2 regions of the Hydrogenoanaerobacterium saccharovorans genome follow, and region 1 is predicted to be linked to the other one. Evidence: a T-box and tRNA genes for the amino acid it is inferred to sense, from the RefSeq annotation. Region 1 holds a T-box; the other holds one or more tRNA genes.

Region 1 (8,683 bases):
GTTTGATCATTTATCGCAGGATACAATAGATGCTCTTACCGGTTTTGGCTATGAACCGGAAGAGGACGGCACACTTTTACTTTCGCGCGAACTTACGACAGAAGGGAAAAACACTTGTAAAATCGGCGGCAGGCCTGCAACAGTATCCATTCTGCGTGAGGTAGCAGATACTCTCATTAACATTCATGGGCAGCATGATAATCAGGCACTGATGGTTTCGGAAAAACATATAAAATTTATCGATAGCTTTGCCGATGTTGATGAGCTGCTTACTCGTTATAAAGAACTTTATACTCAGCTTCTTAATATCAAAAGAGAACTGGAAAAATGTAATATTGACGAGGCAGAAAAAGCATATCGTATCGATCTTTTAACCTATCAAATTGATGAAATAACCGATGCAGACCTTAAAACAGATGAGGAAGAAGAACTGATTGCTCAAAAAAAGAGGATAGGAAATGCGGCAAAAATAGTTGCAAGTATTGCAGAAGCAGACATCGCACTGAATGGTGATGATGAAACAGAAGGGCTTGTTGCAACGTTAAGTACTGCGAAAGATGCAATTACTACAGCGGGGCGATATTTTACCGACCTTGAAGAAATGGCAGCGCGTATTGACGAAATTTACTATGAGCTGCGGGAATACGCCTCGGATATCCATAGTTATACTGCTGATCTCGAGTTTAATGAGGGTGACATCAACCGTATTGAAATGCGTTTAGATATGATTTATAAACTGAAACAAAAGTATGGTACTTCTGTGGAGGAAATTCTCTCATTTCTTAAAAAAGCAACCGAAGAATTATCTTCCATCAATCAGTCTGATGAGCTTCAACATAAGCTGAATGTCCAACTTGCACATCTTACACGCAATGCGCAAAAATTGGCGGAAGAACTCTCCGAACGCCGAAATAGGGCTGCGGCCCAATTTACAAGTGCGGTAGGGGAAGAACTGAAATTTTTGGATATGCCTTTTGTGCGCTTAGAAGTAAAAAATGATGTTGGTGAATTATCTAACGATGGTATTGATAATATGGAGTTTATGATTTCTACCAATCCGGGTGAGCCGCCAAAATCTCTTTCCAAAATTGCATCCGGCGGTGAGCTTTCGCGTATTATGCTCAGCCTCAAAAATGTAATTGCAGATAAAGATCAGGTCGGTACGCTTATTTTTGATGAAATAGATACCGGAGTCAGCGGTCGTGCAGCTCAAAAGATAGGACAAAAACTGAAACAGGTCTCAAAAGGGCGGCAGATTATCTGTGTTACACACCTTGCGCAGGTTGCTTGCTACGCCAATCATCATCTGCTGATTGAAAAGAATGTCAGAAACAATAGAACTTATACCGAAGTTCGTGCTTTGAGCAGCATCGAACGTGTCCAAGAGATAGCGCGAATTATTGGTGGTGCTGATATTACCGATACTGTTTTAAAAAATGCCGAAGAAATGCTTAATTTAGCACAAAAACAGTCTTGACAAATATTTTGTATTATGATATAGTCCCAGTAATAGCTGTGAAGAGAACGAGTAACCGTGCAGGTTCATCCCAGAGAGCTTTTGGTTGGTGAAAAAAAGCATGAGCGGTGCGGTGAATACATCTCGGAGCTGCAAAGGCGAAAGTACAGTAGTTTTTGTCGGGGGCGCCCGTTACAGCGTTAAGGTATGATAGTACCTGATGAGGTTATGACTGTGAGGTCATAACGAACTAGAGGTGGTACAGCGTTTATGACGCCCTCTATCTGCAAAATTGCGGATAGAGGGCTTTTCTTATATCCGCAAACAAACATTTTTAAAGGAGAAAGATTGATGACTGTATTTGAAGAACTGAAACGCCGTGGCTTAATTGCACAAATGACACATGAAGACAAAATTAAAGATATGCTGGAAAATGAAAAAACTACCTTTTATATTGGTTTTGATGCAACAGCAAATAGCCTTCATGTGGGGCATTTTCTCCAATTAATTGTAATTCAGCATATGCAGCGAGCAGGGCATACACCAATTCTGCTTTTGGGCACCGGAACAACAATGGTTGGCGATCCTACAGGTAAAACCGATATGCGTCCGATGCTTACCAAAGAACAAATTAACTATAATGCCGATTGTTTTGTTCAGCAGATGTCTAAATTTGTTGATATGGACAATGCAATCGTAGTGCATAATGGTGATTGGCTTTGTGAACTAAAATACCTTGAAATGCTTCGTGATGTGGGAGCATGCTTCTCGGTAAACAAAATGCTTACTGCAGAATGCTTCAAATCCCGTTTAGCTGTGGGGCTGTCGTTTATTGAGTTTAACTATATGATTATGCAGAGCTACGATTTTCTGCATCTGTACAGAACTCATAACTGCCGTTTGGAACTTGGCGGAGACGATCAGTGGAGCAATATCCTCGGTGGTGTTGACCTTGTTCGCCGTAAAGAGCAAGCAGAAGTATGTGGTATGACGTTTACCCTGCTTACCACCAAAGAGGGTAAAAAAATGGGCAAAACCGAAAATGGAGCCATCTGGCTCAATCCCGAAAAAACCACTCCTTATGGGTTCTTCCAATACTGGAGAAATGTAGATGATGCGGATGTCATCAACTGTTTGAAACTGCTTACCTTTGTACCCATTGAAGAGATAGAAGCAATGGAAAGCTGGCAAGGCAGCGAACTTAATAAAGCAAAAGAATTGCTGGCTTATGAACTGACAAAAATGGTTCACAGCAAAGAGGATGCAGACAAAGCATTGGAGGCAGCACGTGCAGTGTTTGGTGCAGGTGCACACAGCCAAAATATGCCTACCACACAGTTATCGGCGGATGATTTTACCGGCGGCAGCATCACTGTAATCGATCTTCTTGTAAAAGCAGGGTTGACTCCTTCTAAAGCGGAGGCTCGCCGTTTGGTACAGCAGGGCGGTATATCGGTTGATGATGCAAAAGTTTCCGATCCTATGACGGCATTTTCCATTTCCGAATTTGAAAAAAATCATAAAATTATAAAAAAGGGTAAAAAAGTATTCCACAAGATTATATTATAATTCTAAAGGGGGCGGTATCATACCGTCTCCTTTTTGTTGTTCCTTCTGCTCATTTCACTTCATCTCTTGCGTGAAAGGTTCTCCTAACATTAATAGTTGCATATAGATAGTAAGACGTTGTATAATAAAAGGGATAGAAATTTCGCAAGTAAAGTGAAATGCCCTGCGTCAGAAGTCAAACAGAATAGGGGTGTAATACCATGATAGGAGATTTACATTGTCACACAAAGCTATCCGACGGATCAATGGGGCTCGAGGATGTCATCTACTTTGCCAAACGTGCAGGGCTGGATTTTGTTTCAATCACAGATCATGACACCATGGCGGGTACTACGCGTGCAACTGTTTTGGGCAAGCGTTACGGTATTAATGTGATACCTGGAGTGGAGTTTTCATGTTTTGATAGTGAGCGTGGAAGAAAAGTACATATTCTGTGCTATTTACCGCAAAAGCCCGATCGCTTGGAGGGTTTATGCAATAAAACGCTAGAGAACCGTACCAAAGCCGGGCTCGAAATGGTTAAGCGGGTATCGCGGTTTTACCCGATTACCGCTGATTTTGTAGCACGTTATTACGCGGGTAGCAAAGCGATTTATAAACAGCATATTATGAATGCTCTTATGGATCTTGGTTATACCGACCAAATTTTCGGTGAAGTATTTGCCCAATTATTCGACAGCAAAAAGGGTTTAATCAATGTTGATGTTGAGTACCCCGATGCTTACGAAGTTTTAGATTTGATTCGCCTTGCGGGAGGAATTTCCGTACTTGCACACCCGTACGAATACAATTCTTTAGACCTGCTTAATGAGTTACTTGAAAAAGAACTTCTTGACGGTATCGAGGTGTATCATCCCAGAAATAGTAAGGAAGATACAATTAAGCTCCGGCAGTTGGCAGATAGTTATGGTGTCCTCAAGTTTGGAGGAACAGATTTTCATGGGTTTTATACTAAATCAGCCAGCCCTCTTGCAACCTGTGTTACCCCGCATGATACGCTGAATCAGATATTTAAACAGAAAAAGCAGATTGTTTAAGTATCTGCTGAAAAATGGAGAGATGAAGTATAACATGGACGTAAAAGAATTAGCGCTTAAAAAACACTATGAATGGAACGGAAAGATTGAGGTCGTTTCTCGCGCTTGCATTCAATCGCGTGAGGATCTATCTCTTGCATATACTCCCGGCGTAGCAGAACCATGTCTTGCAATTGCTCAAGATGAAACGAAAGCATACGAACTTACGCGTAAAAATAATTTGGTAGCCGTAGTTACCGACGGTACCGCTGTGCTTGGGCTCGGTGATATTGGCCCCTCGGCAGCAATGCCGGTGATGGAAGGCAAATGCGCTTTGTTTAAAACATTTGCCGATGTCGATGCATTTCCTATTTGTGTAGATAGCAAGGATGTCGACACCATTGTAGAAACAATCGCTAATATCTCGAAAAGCTTTGGCGGAATTAATTTGGAAGATATTGCGGCACCGCGTTGTTTTGAAGTAGAGGCAAAATTAAAAAAACGCTGTGATATTCCCGTTTTTCACGATGACCAACATGGCACTGCAATTGTAGTGGCTGCCGCACTGATTAATGCAATCAAAGAAACCTGTAAGAAAAAGGGCGAAATCAAAATAATTGTCAATGGTGCAGGTGCTGCCGGTATTGCAATAGCAAAACTGCTGCTGCAATTAAATCTGGGCGAAATTATAATGTGCGATAAAGAAGGTGCAATCTACAAAGATGCCCCTTGGTTGAACGCGGCGCAAAAAGAAATGGCGCAGCTAACCAACAAGAACAATAAGCAAGGCACATTAAAAGATGTAATAGCCGGAGCAGATGCTTTTATAGGAGTATCTCGTCCGGGGCTTCTTACAGCTGAAATGGTTTCTACTATGAACAAGGGCATTGTGTTTGCTATGGCAAACCCAACCCCTGAAATTATGCCGGATGAAGCAAAGCGCGGAGGCGCGGCTGTAGTGGGCACAGGGCGCTCCGATTTTCCAAACCAAATCAATAATGTGCTGGTATTCCCAGGCATATTTAAAGGTGCATTACAAGTAAGGGCAAGTGATATTACCGAGGGTATGAAGGTTGCTGCGGCATATGCTATTGCAGCGATGATACCCGATGATAAATTGAATGCAGACTATATTTTGCCCGAAGCACTTGACCCGCAGGTAGCACGCGGTGTTGCCGAGGCAGTATCGGCACAAGCAATTAAAGAAGGCATAGCAAGAATATAGAGAAGTACAAGGAAAGGAATTCTGTTAATGGTTAGTACGTACAGACCCAAAGGGGTTTGCAGCCAGCTAATTAAGTTGGATGTAGAAAACAATATAATTAAATCGGTAGAGTTTTTAGGCGGTTGTGCAGGTAATACAAAAGGCGTATCTGCCCTTGTTCAAGGTAGACCAATAGATGAGGTTATTAAAACTCTTAAAGGAATCCGCTGCGGAATGAAAGCAACATCTTGTCCCGATCAGTTAGCTTGCGCGCTGGAAGAGATAAAACAAAAATAAACTGGAATAGAGGAAGGGGTTTGCAGTGTTGAACAATCAAAATGAACTGTTTGAGGATAATGATATTAAAATTGCAGGTGTTTCAGATAAAAAAGTACTTGATGACGGCGAAATTGCCGCAATGGAATTTAATGAGCAGAAACAAAACGGTAACATTGAAAAAGCATATACACTGGGTAAGCGTCTTTCTGAAATAATTTTTACCACAGATGACATTTTAGCTGCACACTGTTGTAAAAAATATGCGGTGAATGAAACGATACGAAGCAATGCTCAGGTGTTGTTTGCATTTATTGTTGATACGGTGTTGGAACATGGCTGCCCAAATTCTATAACGGCTCAGACAGCTCTTAATTATTTTCATGAGCAAGTACGCGAAAAATCGCCTGAATCGTATAATGCTATTGTAGAAAGCGGCGCATTTTCACTTTATTTACTTTGCAGCAGGGATGATAAAGTTTCTCAATCTTCTTGCATAGGGGATGCATTTGCAGACAGCTGTGATATGGAAGAAGATAAAGCAGTTGTAAAAATTGGTGATGACCTTTACAATACTTATTTTAATATCTGCAGCACAGAACTGAAAAATGTAAATTTTATTAAATAACTTATGTTGTACATATATAAAAGAAAACCGGAGGGCAATTGCCCTCCGGTTTTCTTTTTTTGCTCGTCACTTATTCATTGATTAAAGCATCTAATGTGCTTAGCAGCAATCGTTGCCGCATCCACCGCAGTTGTTACCGCAGCCGCCACAGTTGTTGTTGCCACAACCACCGCAGTTGTTGCCGCAGCCACCGAAGCCGTTTCCACAGCAGCAGAAGATGATAATAAGCAGAATAAGTATCCAGCAGCAGCTATTGTTACCAAAGAATCCGTTTGACATAAGATAATTCCTCCTAAATTTGATTTCATCACATACTATGCTAACCTCAAAAAAGGTGTTACAACAACCAAAAAATCTTCATTTATTATTCTGGAATAATGCACATAAATAGGTAAATATTAAAAGAGGTAGCATATGTATAGAGTAATAGCATTTTATAATAATAAGCGTTTACAATCGACGCAAATAGAGCACAAGCAGGGGGAAGAACATGAGTTTTAAGTTTAATAACTTCACACCAAAAGCAAACAATGCAGTTAATCTGGCACTTTTGCAAGCAGCGTCTCTTGGACACACCTATATTGGCAGCGAGCATTTGCTGCTTGGTCTTTTAAAAGAAGGCACCGGCGTGGCTTATACGGTACTTGTGCGGCGCAGCATTACCGAAGAAATTGTAAAAACCAAGCTGATCCAGGCTGTAGGCAAGGGCATTAAATCAAATCTTACCCCAAGCGATTTTACCCCGCGGTGCAAGCATATTCTTGAAATGGCTTCTGTTGAGGCTAAAACTTTAGCGCAACCAATTGTAGGTACCGAGCATATTCTCATGGCGTTACTCAAAGAACCGGATTGCTATGCGGTGCGTTTTTTGATGAGCTTGGGTTATGATTGTGACTCTCTTTACAAAGATGTGATTGAAGGTATCGGCAGCGAAATAGCGGATTCTATTTATTGGAAGGCAGCTCGTAAACCTCCGCTTAAAAACGGAAAAGCGCAAAACACCAAAACGCCCAATTTAGACAAATTCAGTAAAGATTTGACACAAGCAGCAAGAGAAAATACTCTTGACCCATTGATTGGCAGAGATAAAGAGGTATTGCGCGTCATTCAAATCTTAACTCGCCGCACAAAAAACAACCCTTGTCTCATCGGTGAAGCCGGTGTTGGAAAAACAGCAATTGTAGAAGGTTTGGCGCAGCGTGTCATCAGGGGCGATGTGCCGGATAATTTAATTGGCAAACGGGTTATTTCCATCGACCTTTCCAGTATGATTGCGGGAACCAAGTTTCGCGGCGAATTTGAGGAGAGATTGCGCAATTGCTTAAATGAAGTTAATGAGGCGGGAAATGTTGTGCTGTTCATTGATGAATTGCATACCATTATTGGGGCAGGCTCCGCTGAAGGTGCTATCGATGCGGCAAATATTCTAAAACCCCAACTGGCGAGAGGTGAGCTTCAGGTTATCGGTGCAACCACCATCGACGAATTTCGCCGTCACATTGAAAAAGACAGCGCGCTTGCAAGGCGCTTTCAAAGCGTTTTGATTTCTGAACCCACACCGGAAGATACAATATCAATCTTAAAAGGGCTTAAAACGAAATATGAAGAACATCATCATATTAAAATTACCGACGATGCAATTAATGCTTCTGTTAACTATTCTGTGCGCTATTTAACCGAAAAATTTTTGCCCGATAAAGCGATAGACCTTTTGGATGAGTCATCTTCTCTTGTTAAATTAAAAGCATTTACTCAGCCTGAACGCTTGGCAGATATGGAAAATCAGTTGCTTTTGCTTTCACACCAAAAAGAAGAGGCCATTCTTGCGCAAGACTTTGAAAGAGCTGCGAAATTGCGGGATAATGAAATGAAATTAAAGGAAAATCTTCCTCAAGAAAACTTGCTAGGCGGGGGAAGGGCAATGGATCGAGTAGATGCTGAAGATGTTGCCGAAGTAGTTGCGTTTCAAACCGGAATTGATGTGAGCCGTGTAACAGAAGAACAGTCTGAGCGTTTGCTGCAATTAGAACAGCGCTTGCATCAACGTGTTATTGGGCAAAACGAAGCGGTTACATCGGTATCACGGGCAATCAGAAGAAACAGGGTAGGTCTTGGCGACCCCAATCGTCCAATCGGTTCTTTTCTCTTTCTTGGTCCTACCGGTGTTGGCAAAACAGAACTTTGCAAGGCACTTGCTGAGGCTCTTTTTGCAGATGAACGCTCGATGATTCGTGTAGATATGTCCGAATTTATGGAGAAACATACCGTGTCACGCCTAATTGGCTCACCTCCGGGATATGTCGGATACGATGACGGAGGGCAGCTTACCGAAAAAGTGCGCCGAAAACCTTTTTCAGTGTTGTTGTTTGATGAAATTGAAAAAGCCCACTATGATGTATTTAATATTATGCTTCAAATTTTAGATGATGGAATTTTAAATGATGCCCAAGGAAGAACTGTAAACTTTAAAAATTGCATTATTATCATGACTTCAAATATTGGAGCACAGTTGATTACCGAAAAACAACTGATTG
Region 2 (8,683 bases), 1.2 Mb from region 1:
AAAATCAAGATGTATACAACATATTCTTCGATTATATTAATAAGGTCTTCACACAATTTTACTCTAAAAATATACTTATCAAAAATGTATCGGATTTTAATACAAGGAGGGAGCGCGATGAAAACAATAATCTTGAACGGCTCGCCCAAAGGTAATGTAAATAACAGCGGAAGCTACTTCTTAGCAAGGGCATTTGTTAGTAAAATGGAAAATCCCTGTGAAATACATTCAATAGCAAAAGAAAACCAGCAAGACCTTTATAATTACATCGAACATTTTGATAACATTATAATTATTACACCGAATTATGTACATTCTGTGCCAGGTGTAGTTCTTGATTTTCTACACAAGTTTCCCTCTGCAACATGCAATAAATCCATTGGATTTATTATTCAATCAGGGTATCCTGAAACATCCGAAAGCGAAATTATATGTCGATATTTTAAAAAGACAGCGGAAAGATTAGGATATCATTATTTGGGAACCATTGCTAAAGGTGAATGTGCCGGCATTGCAATTATGCCGAATATGTTTAAAAAGCTTGCAGAACAATTTGCAGAGCTTGGTAAAACTTTTGAACAGACAAATTCATTTGATAAAAAATACATTGATTTATTTTCTCAACCTTATTTACTTCCAAAAGGGATTGTTGTGTTTCTAAATTTACTTAATACGATAGGCATTGGAAAACTTGGTTGGATAAAAATGATAAAGAAGAATAATGCATATCAACAAAGGCTTGATATGCCGTTTTTAGATCAACCGAGATAGATACTTTGATGAAATAATGAAAAGTGCTAATCAAACACAAGTACTAAAAGAGATTATGAAAAAATATAATTTAAAATTTCAAGAGGTTAGCAGCGATTAAAGAAAATTTGTATCATAGTTAAGGATTATAATTCTTACCTTTCCAAACTATATGACCAGTCATTATCTCCGTTCTATACAAAGCTTCTTTTCATCCGGCTCCTAATGATATTCAAGTATCAAAAACACACACAAAATAGGCACTCGATTCTATTATCGGGTGCCTATTTCTTGTCTGCGTTTAGAATTACGTACTGTAAGACAGTACATCTCTCGATTTTTATCTGCCGTCGTTCCAGCTAATACATATATTTGCGGAGGTTCTTTAAATTATTGCAGTAAGTAGTCACTATTTAAATCAGATACACGCTTTTCCAGAAGACTCCAACTATGTTCACCTAAGGTACCATCCGCTTTAATTTGTTCATCAATTTGGAATTGGCGCAGAGCTTTGTACGTATCAGTACCAAATCGTCCATCTGGTACTCCATCGTAATAGCCAAGTTGTTTTAACATCACCTGCAGTTCGAGTACATCGCTTCCCACTTTGCCATCCATAAGAACACGGAATGGTGCGGTATCATGCTTTATGTACACAAGCACACCAATGGATATATACTTTTTCAACTCCGACACATCTTGATTTTTCATTCGGATACACCCGTGTGAGATGTTATGATTGCCCACCACCCAAGGATTTACCGTACCATGAATACCATATTTGCCCCAAGGAACATTAAGGGCAATCCAACTACCGCCAAAGCCTTGACCCCAATTTCCAATATCGGTAACAATCCATAAACCGGTGGGGGACGGATTTTCTTTGCTTCCTCCGGAAACTGGCCATGACTTGATTTCTTTTTCACTCTCATAGAGAATTAGTATTTGCCGATCCAAATCAACAAGGATAGAATAGCCTTCCAACGCAGGTGTAAAATGGCCAAAGATAGATTGGTAGTGCCAATTACCAACAGCTGGATTAGGCTCTGGCATCTGGTAATGAATTACCCATTGGTCCCATGGTCCATGAGTAGCAACTAACACAATTGAAGTAAAAATTATTAAGGACAATGCAAATTTTATAATTTTTCTCTTTGTAAAAATAACAAACACGGCATCCCCTCTTAAAAACAGATACTATATATAACTATATGCAAAACATATATACTATATAATTCGTATTATTAATTTACTATTTACTGGCAGGCACACTAAGCTGCCCGCCACTATTCATGCCTACAAACTCCCTAATAGCGTTTTTATAGTTTATGTGTAATTTACTTACTCAAATGCAAATGCAGCAAGAGCCTTGAGGCTGTACCCAGCCTGTTACATTAGAAGACACACGTGCAAATACGATTGCATGGTGGCTTTCCTCCGAACGCGCGATCGCAGTTTTAAACTATTTTGTGGATGAGTGTCATCTTCCCGAAAACCAAATGTCTGTAGCAGGATATGCTCATTTCCTTCCTGTCAGCAATAGCGATTGGGCAAAATCCCGTTCACTAAACCGTAGGGTGGAAATAAAAATTAGCGGAAGAGATTTTTAGAATCGATTCTGTACATTGTATCAATAATAATGCCCGTAGGCATAAAAACATTGAAAAAATGCTTGTCCATCCTCTGCTCTGATGATAAATTAAAAAAGCAAAAAAGCCTATGAAACCATAGACTTTTTTGCTTTTTAGTAATATAAATGGTGGGAGAGGATGGATTCGAACCATCGAAGCGATTCGCAACAGATTTACAGTCTGCCCCCTTTGGCCACTCGGGAACTCTCCCCTATTCACTTTTACAATGCGAAAAAAATGGAGCTGGTGGACGGATTCGAACCCCCGACCTGCTGATTACAAATCAGCTGCTCTACCAGCTGAGCTACACCAGCATATTTTCGACGCTCTAATATATTATCACATTTAAAACCAGTTGTCAACAAGTTTTTCATGTCTTTTTATAACAGAGCAATCCGCCCATAATTTGTATTGCTTTTTTGTCAAACCCCTCGCTTTAATTAAAAAGCTATAAAGGTATTGGTGGTCGAGGCGACAGGACTTGAACCTGCGGCATCTTGGTCCCAAACCAAGCACTCTACCAAACTGAGCTACGCCTCGTTGTTGCACCGGGGAACTAAGTTGTACCTGCCTGTGTCAATATATTTACCTTAAAACAGGAAGTTTGCGCAACCGACACAAGCAACATAATTAACAGTGCAAAAAATATTATAGTATAGTTTTGCATTTCTGTCAACCTACAATTATAATAATTTTATAAAAACCGCCTGCATATGGGGGTTTTTGCTTGACTTATAGGTATAACACATTTAAAATAGAACGGTAAGACAGATTTTATTTGTACTACCCACAATCTGTGAATTTTGTGCCTTGAAATGGCAGAACGGAGGACCCCCCAATGCTGAAGAATTCAGAAAAAACTATGGATAAAATCGTTGCCCTTTGCAAAGGCCGAGGTTTTGTATATTCCGGTTCCGAAATCTATGGCGGACTTTCAAATACATGGGATTACGGCCCGCTCGGCGTTGAATTTAAAAATAACGTGAAAAGAGCATGGTGGAAAAAATTTGTGCAGGAAAGCCCTTACAACGTAGGCTTGGATTCTGCTATTCTTATGAATCCTCAGGTATGGGTGGCATCCGGCCATGTGGGCGGATTTTCGGACCCATTGATGGATTGCAAAGACTGTAAAACACGCCATCGCGCCGATAAACTGATAGAAGACCAGACCGGTGTTTCGCCCGAAGGCTGGGAATTTGATAAAATGAAGCAATTCGTTGTAGATAACAACGTGAAATGCCCCGATTGCGGCAGCCAAAACTTTACCGACATCCGCAAATTCAACCTGATGTTTAAAACATTTCAAGGCATTACCGAGGACAGCAAAAACGAAATTTACCTGCGCCCCGAAACTGCACAGGGTATTTTTGTTAACTTTAACAACGTACAGCGCACCACTCGCCGCAAACTGCCGTTTGGTGTCGCACAGGTTGGCAAAAGCTTCCGTAACGAAATTACCCCCGGTAACTTTACTTTTAGAACCCGCGAGTTTGAACAGATGGAGCTGGAGTTTTTCTGCAAACCAGATACCGACCTTGACTGGTTCTACTACTGGAAAGACTACTGCCACAACTGGCTGCTGAGCCTTGGCATCAAAGAAGAGAACCTTCGCCTGCGCGACCATGCACCCGAGGAGCTTTCGTTCTATTCAAAAGCAACAACCGACATCGAGTTTGTGTTCCCCTTTGGCTGGGGCGAGCTGTGGGGCATTGCAGACAGAACCAACTACGATTTGTCGCAGCATCAAAATCATTCGGGCAAAAGCATGGAGTACTTTGACCAAGAAACCAACGAAAAATATGTACCCTATGTGGTTGAGCCGTCTTTGGGCGCAGACCGTGTAGTACTTGCATTTCTTTGCGAAGCGTATGATGAAGAACAGATTGATGAGAAAGATACCCGCGTAGTGATGCGCCTGCATCCTGCACTGGCACCTATTAAAGCATGTATTCTGCCGCTTTCGAAAAAACTAAACGAAAATGCAACCAAGGTGTTCCACGACCTTTCGAAAAAATTTATGGTGGATTACGACGATGCCGGTTCCATCGGCAAACGTTACCGCAGACAGGACGAAATCGGAACACCGTTCTGCATCACCTACGATTTCGATTCGGAAAATGACGGCTGCGTAACCGTACGTGACCGCGACACAATGGAGCAGCAGCGTCTGCCCATCAGCGAACTTGTTTCGTTCATTGAATCTAAACTTGAATTTTAGTGACGGTATCGCCACAAAAACGGGTGTAACCCCTTTGCACATTTACAACAAGCCGTCGAGCCTCTCGGCGGCTTTATTTTATTGGAGGATTAGATGGCACTTTTAAAAAAATATCTTTACAGCGACATGGATGGCACACTGATCGGCAATAACAAAACCGTATCTCAGCGTAACATTGATGCCATAAAAGAGTTTGTTGCACATGGCGGTGAATTTTCGGTAGCAACCGGGCGTTCGGCAGAACTTGCACTGCCCTATCTTGCAGGCATCCCGCTTACGATGCCTGGTATCATTTACAACGGCGCTGCGGTGTACGATTTTGATAAGTGTACTTACCTGCACAAGTGGTGCATACCCGAAGATATTATGCGCAAACTCGTTACCACAGCCATACAGGTTTACCCTACCGTATGTGCCGAAGTGTGCGACGGCAGACCGATGCAGCTTGTAAACCCAAACAGTGAAATGGATGTTTACATCATTGCAGAAAACCAGGCTTATGAGTTTGCCTCTCTCGACAGCTGCGGTGATTGCCTCAAGGTTTTATTCTACGGTGAGCATGAGCGATTGCTCGAGGTGCAGGCAGCCATAGAAAGCGCAGGCATCCGCGGTGTTACCTCTTGCTTTTCTGCTCCGTTTTACCTCGAATACTTGCCCGAGGATGCATCAAAAGGGCATGCTTTGCAATGGATTAGCGAAAACCTCGGCGGAGACCTTGCACAAACCGCTGCCATCGGCGATTTTGATAACGACATCACGATGATTGAGGAGGTTGGTTTCGGCGCAGCGCCCTCCAACGCACAGCAGGTGATTAAAGACCGTGCCGACGTAATTGTTGCACACCATACCGAAAGTGCAGTGGCAGATTTGATTTATTCGCATTTGCTCCTTGATGAGCACGCTGTTTTATAAAAAATGTTTCAAGGGCGGGCGCAGTTGTTATGCTGTGCCCGCCCTTTTTCTTTGGTTATCTTGTTATAAATAAGGTGAATCGGGCATTACTACCGCAGCAATGATATATGCCAAAATACCAACACCACAAAATATAAATACCAACCGAACAATGGTCGGGTCCCAATTAAAATATTCGGCAATACCGCCGCAAACACCTGCAATAATACGGTCATTACGGCTTTTGCAAAGCCTTTTATTCTCCATTGTATTTTCACCCCTTTACAAAATGCAATAAAAATTCTATCTTAACATACTTTCGTTTTCAGCAATCGCTCATTTAGAATAGTTGATGATATCATTGATATCTTGTAGGTTTTTAACAAAAAACACCTTGCCTTTATAAGGTTCTAAAAATTCTATGATTTTTGGGATATTGTATTTCTGATATTTATTTGTCCAAATCAGTAAATCTTTTAATGATTTTAATGTTTCTTTTTTCGATTTTTCGATACCAAACTTTCTTCGGATAAATCGACGGATGATTCTATAGTGAAATACAATGGGTTTGGTTGTTAAAATAAATATATAGTCAGCCTTCGAAAAGCTATCTTGTAACCAATCGTAAAACACGCCTTCTATAATCCAATCATTATTTTTCAAGATGTCATTTAACTTTTGGGTACGATTTTTAACCGACATCTTTGTACCATATGTATTTGACATATGATCCCAATAAATATTGTCTAAATCAAAATGACGAATGTTATACTGCTCGGCAATCTTATTGGCAATATAAGTTTTGCCTGTGCCGCTGCCTCCGAGAATATGTATTTTCAAAATAGCGCCACCCAGTTTAAATCAAAATTTTTTCCTCTTTTATTTTCCGCTTATCAATAGCCCATTTTACAAGCAGTAAAATAGCTACATAGCCAAAAAACACCGCCCCTAACAAGTTGCTTGTGTTATCAACTACTTTGCCGTTTTCAACCAACGCTTTGTATACGCCCACTCTTGTTGATAGGCTTGTAAAGCTGAGAAAGTTAAGTATGCTAAATATAGAAAAACATACAATCTCTGAAGCAAAGCTATCTCCTTCTCTAAGAGATGCATTTTTAATAATCGTACAAGTGGAAAAGTATACCGCCGGCATAAACAGCAAAATACATGCTTTCGCTATGGGTTGTGCCCAATCATAATTGCACTCAATCCAACTATTTATAATGATTAGTGCAACGGTTATGCCAAGCGTTTGATGACCAATTTTTTGTCTGATTATTTTTTGTGTTTCATCGTAACAATAGCGTGACATGTCTTCTTCCCCCTTATATTATTGTTGCTATAAGCGCAGATGTTGTTCGATTTGCGTTTCACCAATTACTTTTATACCGTTTTTCAGCAGCAGCTCTGCGGTGAACCCATTGCCGTTTATTAATTTGCCTGTAAAACTGCCGTCATAAATTTTACCGCACCCGCACGATGGGCTTCTCTCTTTTAATATAGCAAGGCTGCATTCGTAAAACTCTGCCAGTTTTAAAACCTCTTGGGCACCTTTTATATAGCATTCGGTAACATCTTCGCCCGCTGTGTTTACCACCCTGTTATTTAGTATTTCCGCAGGCTCACGCGGTGTTTTCATTCCGCCGAATATCTCTGGGCAAACGGGTATAAAGTGGTATTTCTCCTTGTAATTTTGCAATCCGTCATAAAGTACACCGCTTGCATTGTATCTGCAATTTACGCCCACCAAACATGCACTAATCAAAACGTTCATATTAAAACAGCATCCTCCATCGTTTGCAAAACGCAAATATTTCAATAAAAATTTAGGCAGCCGTTTCAAACACAAACCGCTGCCTTTCTTTTTTATAATGTTTTTTCAGTAACAGCAAAAAGAATATCAATGGCAGGCAGCCTGCCATTACTCGCTTGCGTGTGGTGCTCATATTCCAAATTCAGCGCCTTATAGTCGCTTGTCGGCAGCCATTGTGTATAAAAAAACCGCTTTGCCTCGCCAATGGCGAGTCCCCACAAAAAACCGAATTTTGGCTTTACCGTAATTTTAGCATACAAACCTTGGGGTAAAACAGCGCTTTCAAGGCAATTGCTGTTTGCAACGCTGCCCACAAACAATGCAAAGTCTTGTGTGCTTGGGTTATAGTCTTTGGATAAAACAAAAAACGGCAATACGTTTCCTTTTTCTTTTTTCGTGATTTGATAATACTGTTGCGAAATATGTGCTATATCTTTCGCTATCGTCTTATCGTTCGATTTACCCCAAACGCCATAGAGATTGCGCGCCTCAAGCTGATGCAGCGTCACTTCGAGTTTTGCCATATCAAATACCTCCGCACAGTATATCAGAGTATCATTTTTATTTTAACACTAATATTTTCCATTTGCAACAACACTTTTATTATAAAAGCGGCTGCATACTAGCGCGCGCAACAAAAAAAGCAGCTATTTCTATTAAGAAATAACTGCCCTGTTTTTTGCTTATATTATTTAGCGGATGGTTCATTATCTAATCCCGAAATCTCTTTTTGTACTTTTTTTGTAAGAGTTTGCAGCACTGCCATGTAAGCCTTATCCGCCATATCGCGTACCACATCATCGGGTACATTACCGTCAAGATACAGTGAGTTCCAGTGTTGTTTGTTCATATAGTAGCCGGGCACAATATCTTTGTATTGCTTGCGCAGATAGTCGCCAAACAGCGGTTCTAACTTCATTGTAAAAATAGGTTTGCCGTTTTTATCGCCGCCCTGCATAGCAAACATTTTGCCGCCGATGAAGTATCTTGTTGCCTGCCACTCGGGTTGGTAATCTTTTATAACGCCTTGCTTATTCAAACAATACTCATCCAGCCATTCGTATGCCATATTAAGCCAACTTTCTGTACAAATATTCTTTTTTGCAAACTTCAGTAAAGTCTTACGCCAAAACGCTTGATTTTTTCCAACATTCACCATATAATAGGTTTAGAGGCACATTAAGTGCAAAGCAGGCACAGAGTGATAGAAGCACCCTGTACCCTGTATACGGAGCACAACCTCCATAAACAACGGCATAAAAGCCGCACTTTGCATATCTATTATAAGCCGAACAAACCCGTTTTGTAAAGCATAATATGCAAATTGCACTTGAATTCTGGTGTTGTATGGGTTAACTCCATGCAGCACTTTTTTGTTGC

What was found. A T-box is a leader RNA that pairs with one kind of tRNA and senses whether it is charged. The one in region 1 lies ahead of tyrS (tyrosine--tRNA ligase), so its partner is inferred to be a tRNA-Tyr.
Region 2: it has a tRNA-Tyr gene. The T-box ahead of tyrS (tyrosine--tRNA ligase) is inferred to sense a tRNA for this amino acid. The anticodon was not compared.

Annotation. Positions count from the first base shown of each region.
Region 1 is NZ_RKRD01000001.1:1,383,611-1,392,293, forward strand. Features, by position in the region: gene recN (DNA repair protein RecN) at 1-1,477, shown strand, start outside; T-box leader at 1,507-1,740, shown strand; gene tyrS (tyrosine--tRNA ligase) at 1,808-3,025, shown strand; gene EDD70_RS06485 (PHP domain-containing protein) at 3,226-4,062, shown strand; gene EDD70_RS06490 (NAD(P)-dependent malic enzyme) at 4,097-5,266, shown strand; gene EDD70_RS06495 (TIGR03905 family TSCPD domain-containing protein) at 5,294-5,542, shown strand; gene EDD70_RS06500 (hypothetical protein) at 5,571-6,149, shown strand; gene EDD70_RS06505 (hypothetical protein) at 6,249-6,428, opposite strand; gene EDD70_RS06510 (ATP-dependent Clp protease ATP-binding subunit) at 6,640-8,683, shown strand, end outside.
Region 2 is NZ_RKRD01000001.1:204,074-212,756, reverse strand. Features, by position in the region: gene EDD70_RS00965 (flavodoxin family protein) at 1-155, shown strand, start outside; gene EDD70_RS00960 (NADPH-dependent FMN reductase family protein) at 118-771, shown strand; gene EDD70_RS00955 (L,D-transpeptidase family protein) at 1,141-1,923, opposite strand; tRNA gene EDD70_RS00945 (tRNA-Tyr) at 2,508-2,592, opposite strand; tRNA gene EDD70_RS00940 (tRNA-Thr) at 2,620-2,695, opposite strand; tRNA gene EDD70_RS00935 (tRNA-Pro) at 2,845-2,921, opposite strand; gene EDD70_RS00930 (glycine--tRNA ligase) at 3,220-4,599, shown strand; gene EDD70_RS00925 (Cof-type HAD-IIB family hydrolase) at 4,693-5,511, shown strand; gene EDD70_RS00920 (PspC domain-containing protein) at 5,575-5,757, opposite strand; gene EDD70_RS00915 (P-loop NTPase family protein) at 5,827-6,330, opposite strand; gene EDD70_RS00910 (hypothetical protein) at 6,347-6,802, opposite strand; gene EDD70_RS00905 (2-thiouracil desulfurase family protein) at 6,830-7,264, opposite strand; gene EDD70_RS00900 (GyrI-like domain-containing protein) at 7,357-7,827, opposite strand; gene EDD70_RS00895 (MmcQ/YjbR family DNA-binding protein) at 7,992-8,372, opposite strand.